Regions from separate parts of the Bradyrhizobium barranii subsp. barranii genome, predicted to be linked through region 2. Evidence: riboswitches for the same ligand, from Rfam matches in the RefSeq annotation. Region 2 holds a riboswitch; the other holds the start of a gene.
The links. A riboswitch is a leader RNA that binds a small molecule or an ion and turns the genes downstream of it on or off. The one in region 2 is predicted to bind glycine.

Region 1: another riboswitch for glycine. It lies ahead of gcvT (glycine cleavage system aminomethyltransferase GcvT); the one in region 2 lies ahead of J4G43_RS33490 (D-amino acid dehydrogenase).

The regions. Positions count from the first base shown of each region.
Region 1 covers NZ_CP086136.1:6,999,753-7,004,965, forward strand. The annotation lists gene alaS (alanine--tRNA ligase) at 1-2,157, opposite strand, end outside; glycine riboswitch at 2,391-2,479, shown strand; gene gcvT (glycine cleavage system aminomethyltransferase GcvT) at 2,623-3,771, shown strand; gene gcvH (glycine cleavage system protein GcvH) at 3,783-4,151, shown strand; gene gcvP (aminomethyl-transferring glycine dehydrogenase) at 4,332-5,213, shown strand, end outside.
Region 2 covers NZ_CP086136.1:6,840,437-6,845,649, forward strand. The annotation lists gene J4G43_RS33480 (ABC transporter substrate-binding protein) at 89-1,699, opposite strand; gene J4G43_RS33485 (M20/M25/M40 family metallo-hydrolase) at 1,967-3,097, shown strand; glycine riboswitch at 3,193-3,296, shown strand; glycine riboswitch at 3,300-3,413, shown strand; gene J4G43_RS33490 (D-amino acid dehydrogenase) at 3,481-4,773, shown strand; gene J4G43_RS33495 (ABC transporter permease) at 4,955-5,213, shown strand, end outside.

The sequences.
Region 1 (5,213 bases), 160 kb from region 2:
GGCGTGCCTGCGCGCATAATTGCCGGTCAGCGCCTCGATGCGGCGCACGCCGGAGGCCACCGCGCTCTCGCCGGTCAGCGTGATCAGGCCGATGTCGCCGGTGCGCTTGACGTGCGTGCCGCCGCAGAGCTCGACCGACCAGCCGAGCGCGTTGGCGCCGCGCTCCCGCGCGGTCCTGCCCATCGAGACGACGCGGACCTCGTCGCCGTATTTCTCGCCGAACAGGGCGCGCGCCCCGGCCTCGCGGGCCTCGTCCACGCCCATGACGCGGGTGGTGACCTCGTCGTTCTCCAGCACCACGTCGTTGGCGATGTCCTCGACGCGGGCGAGTTCTTCCGCCGTGATCGGCTTCGGATGCACGAAGTCGAAGCGCAGGCGATCCGGCGCGACCATCGAGCCGCGCTGGGCGATGTGATCGCCGAGCACCTGGCGCAGCGCCTCGTGGATGAGATGCGTCGCCGAATGGTGCGCGCGGATCGAGGAACGCCTGCCGTGATCGACCTCGAGCTGCAGCGCAGTGCCGAGCTTCAGCTCGCCGCTCTCCACGGTGCCGACGTGAACGAAGAAATCGCCGAGCTTCTTCTGCGTGTCGGTGACGCGGAACTTGATGCCGCCCTCGCCGGTCAGCACGCCGGTGTCGCCGACCTGACCGCCGGACTCCGCATAGAACGGCGTCTGGTTCAGCACGATCGCACCAGTGTCTCCGGCCTTGAGGCTTGTGGCTTCCTTGCCGTCCTTGACCAGCGCGGTCACCACGCCCTCGGCGGTCTCGGTCTCGTAGCCCAGGAATTCGGTGGCCCCGAGCTTCTCGCGCAGCGGGAACCAGATCGCTTCGGACGCCGCCTCGCCCGAACCCTTCCAGGACTCGCGCGCCTTGGCCTTCTGGCGCTCCATCGCGTCGGTGAAGGAGGCCTGGTCGACGCCGATGCCGCGCGACTTCAGCGCGTCCTGCGTCAGATCCAGCGGGAAGCCGTAGGTGTCGTACAGCGTGAAGGCGACGTCGCCGTCGAACATGTCGCCCTTTTTCAGCGACGCGCTCTTCTCGTCGAGGATGGCAAGGCCGCGCACCAGCGTCTTGCGGAAGCGGGTCTCTTCCAGCCGCAGCGTTTCCTCGATCAGGTTTTCAGCGCGCATCAGGTCGGGATAGGCTTGGCCCATCTCGCGCACCAGCGCCCAGACCAGGCGATGCATCAACGGCTCCTTGGCGCCGAGCAACTGCGCATGGCGCATCGCGCGGCGCATGATCCGGCGCAGCACATAGCCGCGGCCCTCGTTCGAGGGCAGCACGCCATCCGCGACCAGGAAGGCGGAGGAGCGCAGATGGTCGGCGATGACGCGGAACGAGGCGACGGTCTGCTCGTTCGGCCCGCTGCCGAGCGCGGACGCGGTCGCATCGATCAGATGGCGGAACAGGTCGGTCTCGAACACGCTGTCGACGCCCTGCATGATGCAGGCCATGCGCTCCAGCCCCATGCCGGTGTCGATCGAGGGACGCGGCAGATCCACGCGCTCCTCCTTCGTCACCTGCTCGTACTGCATGAACACGAGATTCCAGAATTCGAGGAAGCGGTCGCCGTCCTCTTCCGGCGAGCCCGGAGGTCCGCCCCAGATGTGCTCGCCGCGGTCGATGAAGATCTCCGAGCACGGGCCGCACGGCCCGGTGTCGCCCATCGCCCAGAAATTGTCCGAGGTCGGGATACGGATGATGCGGTCGTCGGAGAAGCCGGCGATCTTCTTCCACAGGCCGGCCGCCTCGTCGTCGGTGTGGTAGACGGTGACGAGCAGCTTGTCCTTTTTCAGCCCGAACTCCCGGGTGATCAGGGTCCAGGCCAGCTCGATCGCGCGCTCCTTGAAATAGTCGCCGAACGAGAAGTTGCCGAGCATCTCGAAGAAGGTGAGATGGCGCGCGGTGTAGCCGACATTGTCGAGGTCGTTGTGCTTGCCGCCGGCGCGCACGCATTTCTGCGACGTGGTGGCGCGCTGATAGGGCCGCTTCTCGACGCCGGTGAAGACGTTCTTGAACTGCACCATGCCGGCATTGGTGAACATCAACGTCGGATCGTTGCGCGGCACCAATGGCGAGGACGACACGATCTCGTGGCCGTTCTCGGCAAAGAAGTTCAGAAAGGTCGACCTGATCTCGTTGACGCCGCTCATGTTCATCCAATCGGGTGTGCTTGGACCCGCGATACGCCATCCAAACCGGGCATTTGGGCTGATATCTGCGGGTCAAAGCGCTTTTAGACAAGGCCAGCTGCGCTGTCCAGAAACTGTGCAAGGAGATCAGTGAGTTGCCGCAGGCGCGCAATCCCGTTTGCAATCCCGTTGAAAGCCGCCAGGTGCGCGTTGACAGGCTTGGCCGGGCTGTGGTCTGTACCCATCTGTATCGTACGGCCACGTCGGGAGAGACCGGCTTTGGTGCCGGCGCCGAAGGAGCAACCGCCCCGGAAACTCTCAGGCAAAAGGACCGCGTGGCTTTGACGACATCTGGAAAGAGGCGCCGACGGGCATAGCCCGGACGACGTCCGCCGACGGGATAATACTCTCAGGCACAGCGACAGATGGGGCTTCGACTGGTTGCTACCGGGGAATCGTCCCCGGGGAACCGCCGAGGGCCCCGTGATGCTTGCGCGCGACGACCAAGATTCCCTCAAACGTACGCCCCTTCATGGGCTTCATGTCTCCCTCGGCGGCAAGATGGTGCCGTTCGCGGGCTATGACATGCCCGTTCAGTACCCCGCGGGCGTCCTGAAAGAGCACCTCCATACCCGTTCCTCCGCCGGCCTGTTCGACGTCTCCCATATGGGCCAGCTCGCGCTTCGGCCGAAGTCGGGCAAGGTCGAGGACGCTGCCCGCGCGCTGGAACGGCTGGTGCCGCAGGATATCGTGGCGATTGCCCCGGGACGGCAGCGCTATGCCCAGTTCACCAATCCGGACGGCGGGATTCTCGACGATCTGATGGTCGCCAATTTCGGCGACCACCTGTTCCTGGTCGTCAACGCCGCCTGCAAGGAAGCGGACGAAGCGCATCTGCGCGCGCATCTCTCGGACGACTGCATCATCGATTCGCTTCAAGACCGCGCCCTGATCGCGCTGCAGGGCCCGAAGGCAGAAGCCGCGCTGGCGAAATTGTGTGCAGAGGCCCCCTCCATGAAGTTCATGGATGCCGGCCCGCACAAGGTCGCCGGTCTCGACTGCTTCGTCTCGCGCTCCGGCTACACCGGCGAGGACGGGTTCGAGATTTCGGTCCCCGCGGCCGATGCCGAGCGCCTCGCCAAAACGCTGCTGGACAATCCCGATGTGATGCCGATCGGCTTAGGGGCCCGCGACAGCCTGCGGCTGGAAGCCGGGCTCTGCCTCTACGGCCACGACATCGACACCGCCACCACGCCGGTCGAGGCCGCGCTGGAATGGTCGGTGCAGAAGAGCCGCCGCAGCGGCGGCGCGCGCACCGGCGGCTTTCCCGGCACTGATGCGATCCTCGCTCATTTCGATCACGGCGCAAGCCGCCGCCGCGTCGGCCTGCGCACGGAAGGCCGCGCGCCGGTGCGCGAGGGCGCGCTGCTGTTTGCGGATGACGCCGGCGGCGAGCCGATCGGAAAGGTCACCTCGGGCGGCTTCGGCCCGAGCCTGAATGCGCCGGTCGCGATGGGCTATGTGCCCACGGCATCGAGCGCGCTCGATACAAAACTCTTCGCCGAAGTGCGCGGCCAGCGGCTGCCGCTCACGGTCGCCGCCATGCCTTTCGTGAAAAACACCTACAAACGCTGAGGACTGAGAAAATGACCACGACGCTGTACACCTCCGACCACGAATGGCTGGCCATCGACGGCGATGTCGCCACCGTCGGCATCACCGACTACGCGCAGTCGCAGCTCGGCGACGTCGTATTCGTCGAGTTGCCGAAGGTCGGCCGCAGCCTGAAGAAGGCGGAAGCCGCCGCCGTCGTGGAATCGGTGAAGGCCGCCTCCGACGTCTACGCGCCTGTCACCGGCGAAGTGCTCGAGACCAACGACGCGCTCGCCGCCGAGCCGGCGCTGGTCAACTCGGACGCGCAAGGCAAGGCGTGGTTCTTCAAGATCAGAATGGCCGACAAGAGCGAGCTCGGCGGCCTCATGGATGAGGCCGCCTACAAGGCACATACGGCGTGAGATGAAGCGAACTCTGACCTCATATTCGGTGTCATCACCCGCCTTGTGCGCACTGCGCACTGGGGCGGGTGATCCAGTACGCCGCGGCTTCTCGGCTCAAGCCGTGACGCCTGCGTTTACTGGATGCCCCGCCTTCGCGGGGCATGACGGCGACAGCGAAATCTAAAGCGAGGACCCATGATGACCGCGCACCGCAAATCCAATGGCGACGCCGCCGCCACCTTCGTTCGCCGCCACATCGGCCCGTCGGCGCGCGACGTCACCGCCATGCTGGAGGCCGTCGGCGCCAAGAGCGTCGACGCCCTGATGGCGGAGACGCTGCCGGCCTCGATCCGGCAGACCGCTCCGCTCGATCTCGGCAAGCCCTTGAGCGAGACCGAGGCGATCGCGCACATGGCCGAGCTCGCGCGAGAGAACCAGGTCTTCACCTCGCTGATCGGCCAGGGCTATTCCGGCACGGTTTTGCCCGCGGTGATCCAGCGCAACATTTTGGAGAACCCGGCCTGGTACACGGCCTACACGCCCTATCAGCCCGAGATCAGCCAGGGCCGGCTGGAGGCGCTGCTCAACTTCCAGACCATGATCTGCGACCTCACCGGGCTCGACGTCGCCAACGCCTCGCTGCTCGACGAGGCGACCGCCGCGGCCGAAGCCATGGCGCTCGCGGAGCGCCACTCGCGGGTCGAAGCAAAAGCCTTCTTCGTCGACAAGGACGTGCATCCGCAGACGCTGGCGGTGATGCGCACCCGCGCCGAGCCGCTGGGCTGGCCCCTGATCGTCGGCGATCCCCTCGCCGATCTCGACAAATCAGACGTGCTCGGTGCGCTGCTGCAATATCCGGGCTCCTCGGGCGCCGTGCATGACCTCAGGCCCGCGATCGCGACGTTGAAGGCCAAGGGCGCGCTCGCGATCGTTGCCGCCGATCTCCTGGCTCTGACGCTGCTCGCCTCGCCCGGCGAGCTTGGCGCCGACATCGCGATCGGCTCGGCGCAACGTTTTGGCGTGCCGATGGGTTATGGCGGCCCGCACGCGGCCTATATGGCGGTGCGCGATGCGCTGAAG
Region 2 (5,213 bases):
TGACGCGAGGCTGACAAACGAAAACGGCGCCGCTGATGACAGCGACGCCGCGCAACAATCGGGGAAGGCGCGCTGGCGCGCCCTCGCTTTACTCGGTCTTGTCGATGTTCCAGAACACCGGCGTCGCGGGGCCGTCGAGCACGCCGGTGAGCGACTTCCGCCACGCGCTCGGCGCCAGATACTGGCCGAGCGGCACGTAGATCACCTGGTCATAGGCTTCCTTCTGGATCTCGGTCGCGATCTTCTTCTGATCGTCGAGCGAGGCGGCGCGGACGAAGTCGTCCTTGAGCTTCTCGATCTTGGCGTTTTCCGCCCAGCCGAACCAGCCCTTCTTGCCCTGCCCGCCGATCGACAGATTGGCGATCGGGTTGGACACGTCGGCGCTGACCCAGTTGGTGAAGAACATGTTCCAGCCGCCCTCCTTCGGAGGCTTCTGGCTGGCGCGCCGGCTGACCACCGTCTGCCAGTCGGTCGCCTGCGCGTCGACCTTGAAGCCGGCCTCGCGGAGCAACTGCACCGCGACCGTCGGCTGCGCCTTCAGCGTCACGACGTCGCCGGGCACCATGACCACGACGGGCGTGCCGTCATAGCCCGACTCGGCGAGCGCCTTCTTGGCTTCGGCCATGCCGTTGCCCTTGACCAGCGATTCCGAGCCGACGTCGGTCGCGAACGGCGTATCGCAGATGAAGAACGCACCGCAGATCTTGTAGTATTTGGGATTGCCGACGAGCGCGTCGAGCACGTCCTTCTGGTTCATAGCCAGAAGTGCGGCACGGCGGATCTTCGGATTGTCGAAGGGCGGATAGAGGAAGTTCATGCGCCCAAGGGTCTGGTAGCCGAACTTGTTCAGCGTCTCGGTCTTGAGGTCGGCATTGCCTTCAAGGACGGGCAGCAGATCCCACGGCGGCACTTCCATGAAGTCGATGTCGCCCGATTGCAGCGCGTTCACTGCGGTCTGCGCATCCGGCATGGTGATCCATTCGACGCGATCAACCTTGACCACCTTGCCTCCGGCAGTCCAGCTCGACGCCTCCTTGCGCGGCACGTAGTCGGTGTTCTTGACGTACACCGCCTTCACGCCGGGCTGGAATTCGCCCTGCACGAACTTGAACGGGCCGGAGCCGATCTGCTCGGGGATCTGCTTGTCCGGCGGCGTTTCGGCGAGACGCTTCGGCATCATGAAGGCGACGCGCGAGGACGGCTTGCCGATGGATTCGAGCACGAGGCCGTAGGGCTCCTTCAGCTTCAGCGTGATCGTCTTGGGGTCGGTCGCCTCGATGCTCGCAGTAAACTGCATCATCTGCTGGCCCATGCCGTCGACCGCGGCCCAGCGCTTCAGCGAAGCGGCGCAGTCTTCCGCCGTCACCGGCGTACCGTCGTGCCACTTCAGGCCGTCGCGCAGCGTGAAGGTGTAGGTGAGCTTGTCGTCGGAGATCTTCCAGTCCGCCATCTGCGGCTGGATCTTGAAGTTCGAGTCCGTCGCGATCAGCGTGTCGTAGACCATGTAGCCATGGTCACGCGTGATGTAGGCGGTGGTGAAAATCGGATCGATGATGCGCAGATCCGAATGCATCACCGCGGTGATGGTCTTGCTGGCGGCGGCAAGTACAGGCGAGGCCATCGCCGTCGAAAGCGCAACGACCGATAGCGCAAGTGTGGAGGCGAACGCGCGACGCCCCCGGCGCATCAAGCTCAACATAAAAGTTTCTCCTGACGTGAAACTGTTCAAAGGCAGGTTATTGGTTGAGCATTCGGTTCGTTCTTTAGGCGAACTAACCTCATGCGATGCCTTTGTCTTTCGAGACTTGCAGACAGTGCTGAGCGCGTCAATCCGGTTTCGCTGCAGCCCCAAGCGGCGCGCTCACGGGCTCCACAAAGATCGGTTTGGCTCTACAACGCTTTCCGCCAGTCCCGTCCGCGCCAATGCAATGCGCGTTCCATCTTTCGAAGCTTGAGAGACATTAAGATGAATCCAGCCAATCTTCCCTTCGATTCCGAGGCGATGCTTGAGGGCCTGCGCACCTGGGTGGAATGCGAGAGCCCGACCTGGGACGCGGGTGCCGTCAACCGCATGCTCGATATCGCAGCGCGGGATATGGCGATCATGGGTGCGACGATCGAACGCATCGGCGGCCGACAGGGCTTCGGCGGCGTGATCCGCGCGCGCTTTCCGCATCCGAAACAGGGCGAGCCGGGCATCCTGATCGCCGGCCACATGGATACCGTCCACCCGGTCGGCACCATCGAGAAGCTGAAATGGCGGCGCGAGGGCAACAAGTGCTACGGCCCCGGCATCTACGACATGAAGGGCGGCAACTATCTCTCGCTGGAAGCGATCCGGCAGCTGGCACGCGCTTCCTTCACCACGCCGCTGCCGATCACCGTGCTGTTTACGCCCGACGAGGAAGTCGGCACGCCCTCGACGCGAGACCTCATCGAGGCGGAAGCCGCGCGCAACAAATATGTGCTGGTGCCCGAACCGGGCCGCGCCGACAACGGTGTCACCACCGGACGTTACGCCATCGCGCGTTTCAATCTGGAAGCGACGGGCCGGCCGAGCCATGCCGGCGCGACATTGTCGGCCGGACGCTCGGCGATCCGCGAGATGGCGCGGCAGATCCTCGCCATCGACGCGATGACGACGGAGGACTGCACCTTCTCTGTCGGCGTCGTGCACGGCGGACAATGGGTCAATTGCGTTGCCACGACCGCCACCGGCGAGGCGCTGTCCATGGCCAAGCGCCAGGCCGATCTCGACCGCGGCGTCGAGCGAATGCTGGCGCTGTCGGGCACGTCCAATGATGTCACGTTCAAGGTGACGCGCGGCGTCACGCGCCCCGTATGGGAGCCCGATGCCGGCACCATGGCGCTGTATGAAAAGGCGCGCGGCATCGCCAAATCGCTCGGCACTGAGCTACCGCATGCGAGCTCCGGCGGCGGCTCCGACGGCAACTTTACCGGCGCGATGGGCATCCTGACGCTCGACGGCCTCGGCGTGCGCGGCGGCAACGGCCACACGCTGGAAGAATTCATCGAGGTCGAGAGCCTGGTCGAGCGCGGGCGCCTGATGGCGGGCTTGCTGGCGACGCTGGAGTAAATTGAATCAACTTTGCACTGCACAATGCGTTGGCAGTCGCGGTTTAAATTTAGCCTTGTCTAAAAATGAGGCGCATCGTACTGCTCGATTGTCCACGCGACGATGCGGGAGAGATCGCAACGAGAGTTCAGGCTTTCGTTGCGGCGCCGACGGAGCAACCGCCCCGGAAACTCTCAGGCAAAAGGACCGTATCGTCAGGACGATCTGGAGAGAGGCGGCACGATCTTGGGATCGTGACGTCCACCGAAGGGGATAGTCCGGAGCTGACCTCGCCGAGGTCCGCGCCGGATCAAGCTCTCAGGTAACCGTGACAGATGGGGCGCCGCCAACGGCCTTTGGCCGGCGGTTAGCCGACTCTAACTCACGGGAGCCCCGAACCTGCCATGACCCATATCGCCATCATCGGCGCCGGCATCACCGGCGTAACGACCGCCTATGCCCTGCTCGAACGCGGATACAAGGTGACGGTGGTCGACAAGCACCGCTACGCCGCGATGGAGACGTCCTTCGCCAATGGCGGACAGCTCTCCGCCAGCAATGCCGAGGTGTGGAACAGCATCGCCACGATCCTGAAGGGCCTGCGCTGGATGTTCCGGCGCGATGCGCCGCTGCTAATGAACCCGCGGCCGAACTGGCACAAATATTCGTGGATGAGCGAGTTCGTCGCCAATATCGGCAACTACCGCGCCAACACGGTTCAGACCACGCGGCTCGCGATCGAAGCCCGCAAGCATCTGTTCGAGATCGCGGAGCGCGAAGGCATCGACTTCGATCTCGAACGCCGCGGCATTCTGCACATCTATCACGACAAGAAGGGTTTTGAATCCGGACTGCAGGTCAATGCGCTATTGAAGGAAGGCGGGCTCGATCGCCGCCCGGTGACGCCGGAGGAGATCCGCGCCATCGAGCCGACGCTGCGCAAGGACTATTTTGGCGGCTTCTACACGCCGTCGGATGCGACGGGCGATATCCACAAGTTCACGCGTGGACTTGCGGAAGCCTGCAAGCGGCGCGGCGCGACCTTTATCCACGAAGTCAACATCGATTCCATTGCCCAGGCAGGTGGCGGCTTCGTCATCGGCTGGGCTGATCTTTCGGCCAGCGACACTGTCGCATCCGCGCGCGGCATGCTGAAGGCGGATGGCGTCGTGATCTGCGCCGGCGTGGCCAGCCGTCACTTCGCCGCCCTGCTCGACGAGCGCGTCAACGTCTATCCGGTGAAGGGCTATTCGATCACCGTGCAGCTCGACACTGCCGCAAGCCGCAATGCGACGCCGACCGTGAGCCTGCTCGACGAAGCCGCAAAAATCGTCACCAGCCGGCTCGGCGCGGATCGTTTCCGCGTCGCAGGCACCGCCGAGTTCAACGACTTCAACCGCGACATCCGCGCTGACCGCGTGCAGCCGCTGGTCGACTGGGTGCGCAGCAACTTCCCCGGCGTCGAAACGTCCAAGGTCGTGCCCTGGGCCGGGCTGCGGCCGATGATGCCGAACATGATGCCGGTGGTGCGCGCAGGACGGATGCCGGGCGTGTTCTTCAACACCGGCCACGGCCATCTCGGCTGGACCTTGTCGGCCGCGACCGCGCAGATGATTGCCGGGACCATCGACGGCTGGCGCGGGCTCAACGCACCGCCGACCGCCCCCTCACTCTGCGAGTTCCGTCATGCATCCTGAGTGGTCGATATCGGAGGCTCGGCGGCCCCTTGCGACCGCCCTGCCCTTGGCACACAATTTGCCCCGAAACGTCGGCTTCCACGGCCGGCTTTCCAGCCCGAGTGACAGGCGTGCATGATAGACAGAACCGATTCCACGGGGGCCTCCCGGCCCCACAAGTTCCGCAGCCGGAGATAGGTGCATGCTAGGTTATCTCATTCGCCGCGTTCTGGCCGCGGTGCCCGTGATGGGCGTCGTCGCACTGTTCGTCTTCCTGCTGCTGCGGCTGACGCCGGGCGATCCCGCCGCCATTCTCGCCGGCGATAACGCGACGCCGGAACGGCTGGAACGCATCCGCGACTCGCTCGGCCTCAACGAGCCGCTGATCGTGCAATTCATCACCTGGGTGAACAAGCTGCTGCACGGCGATCTCGGGACGTCGCTGATCTCCAACCTGCCAG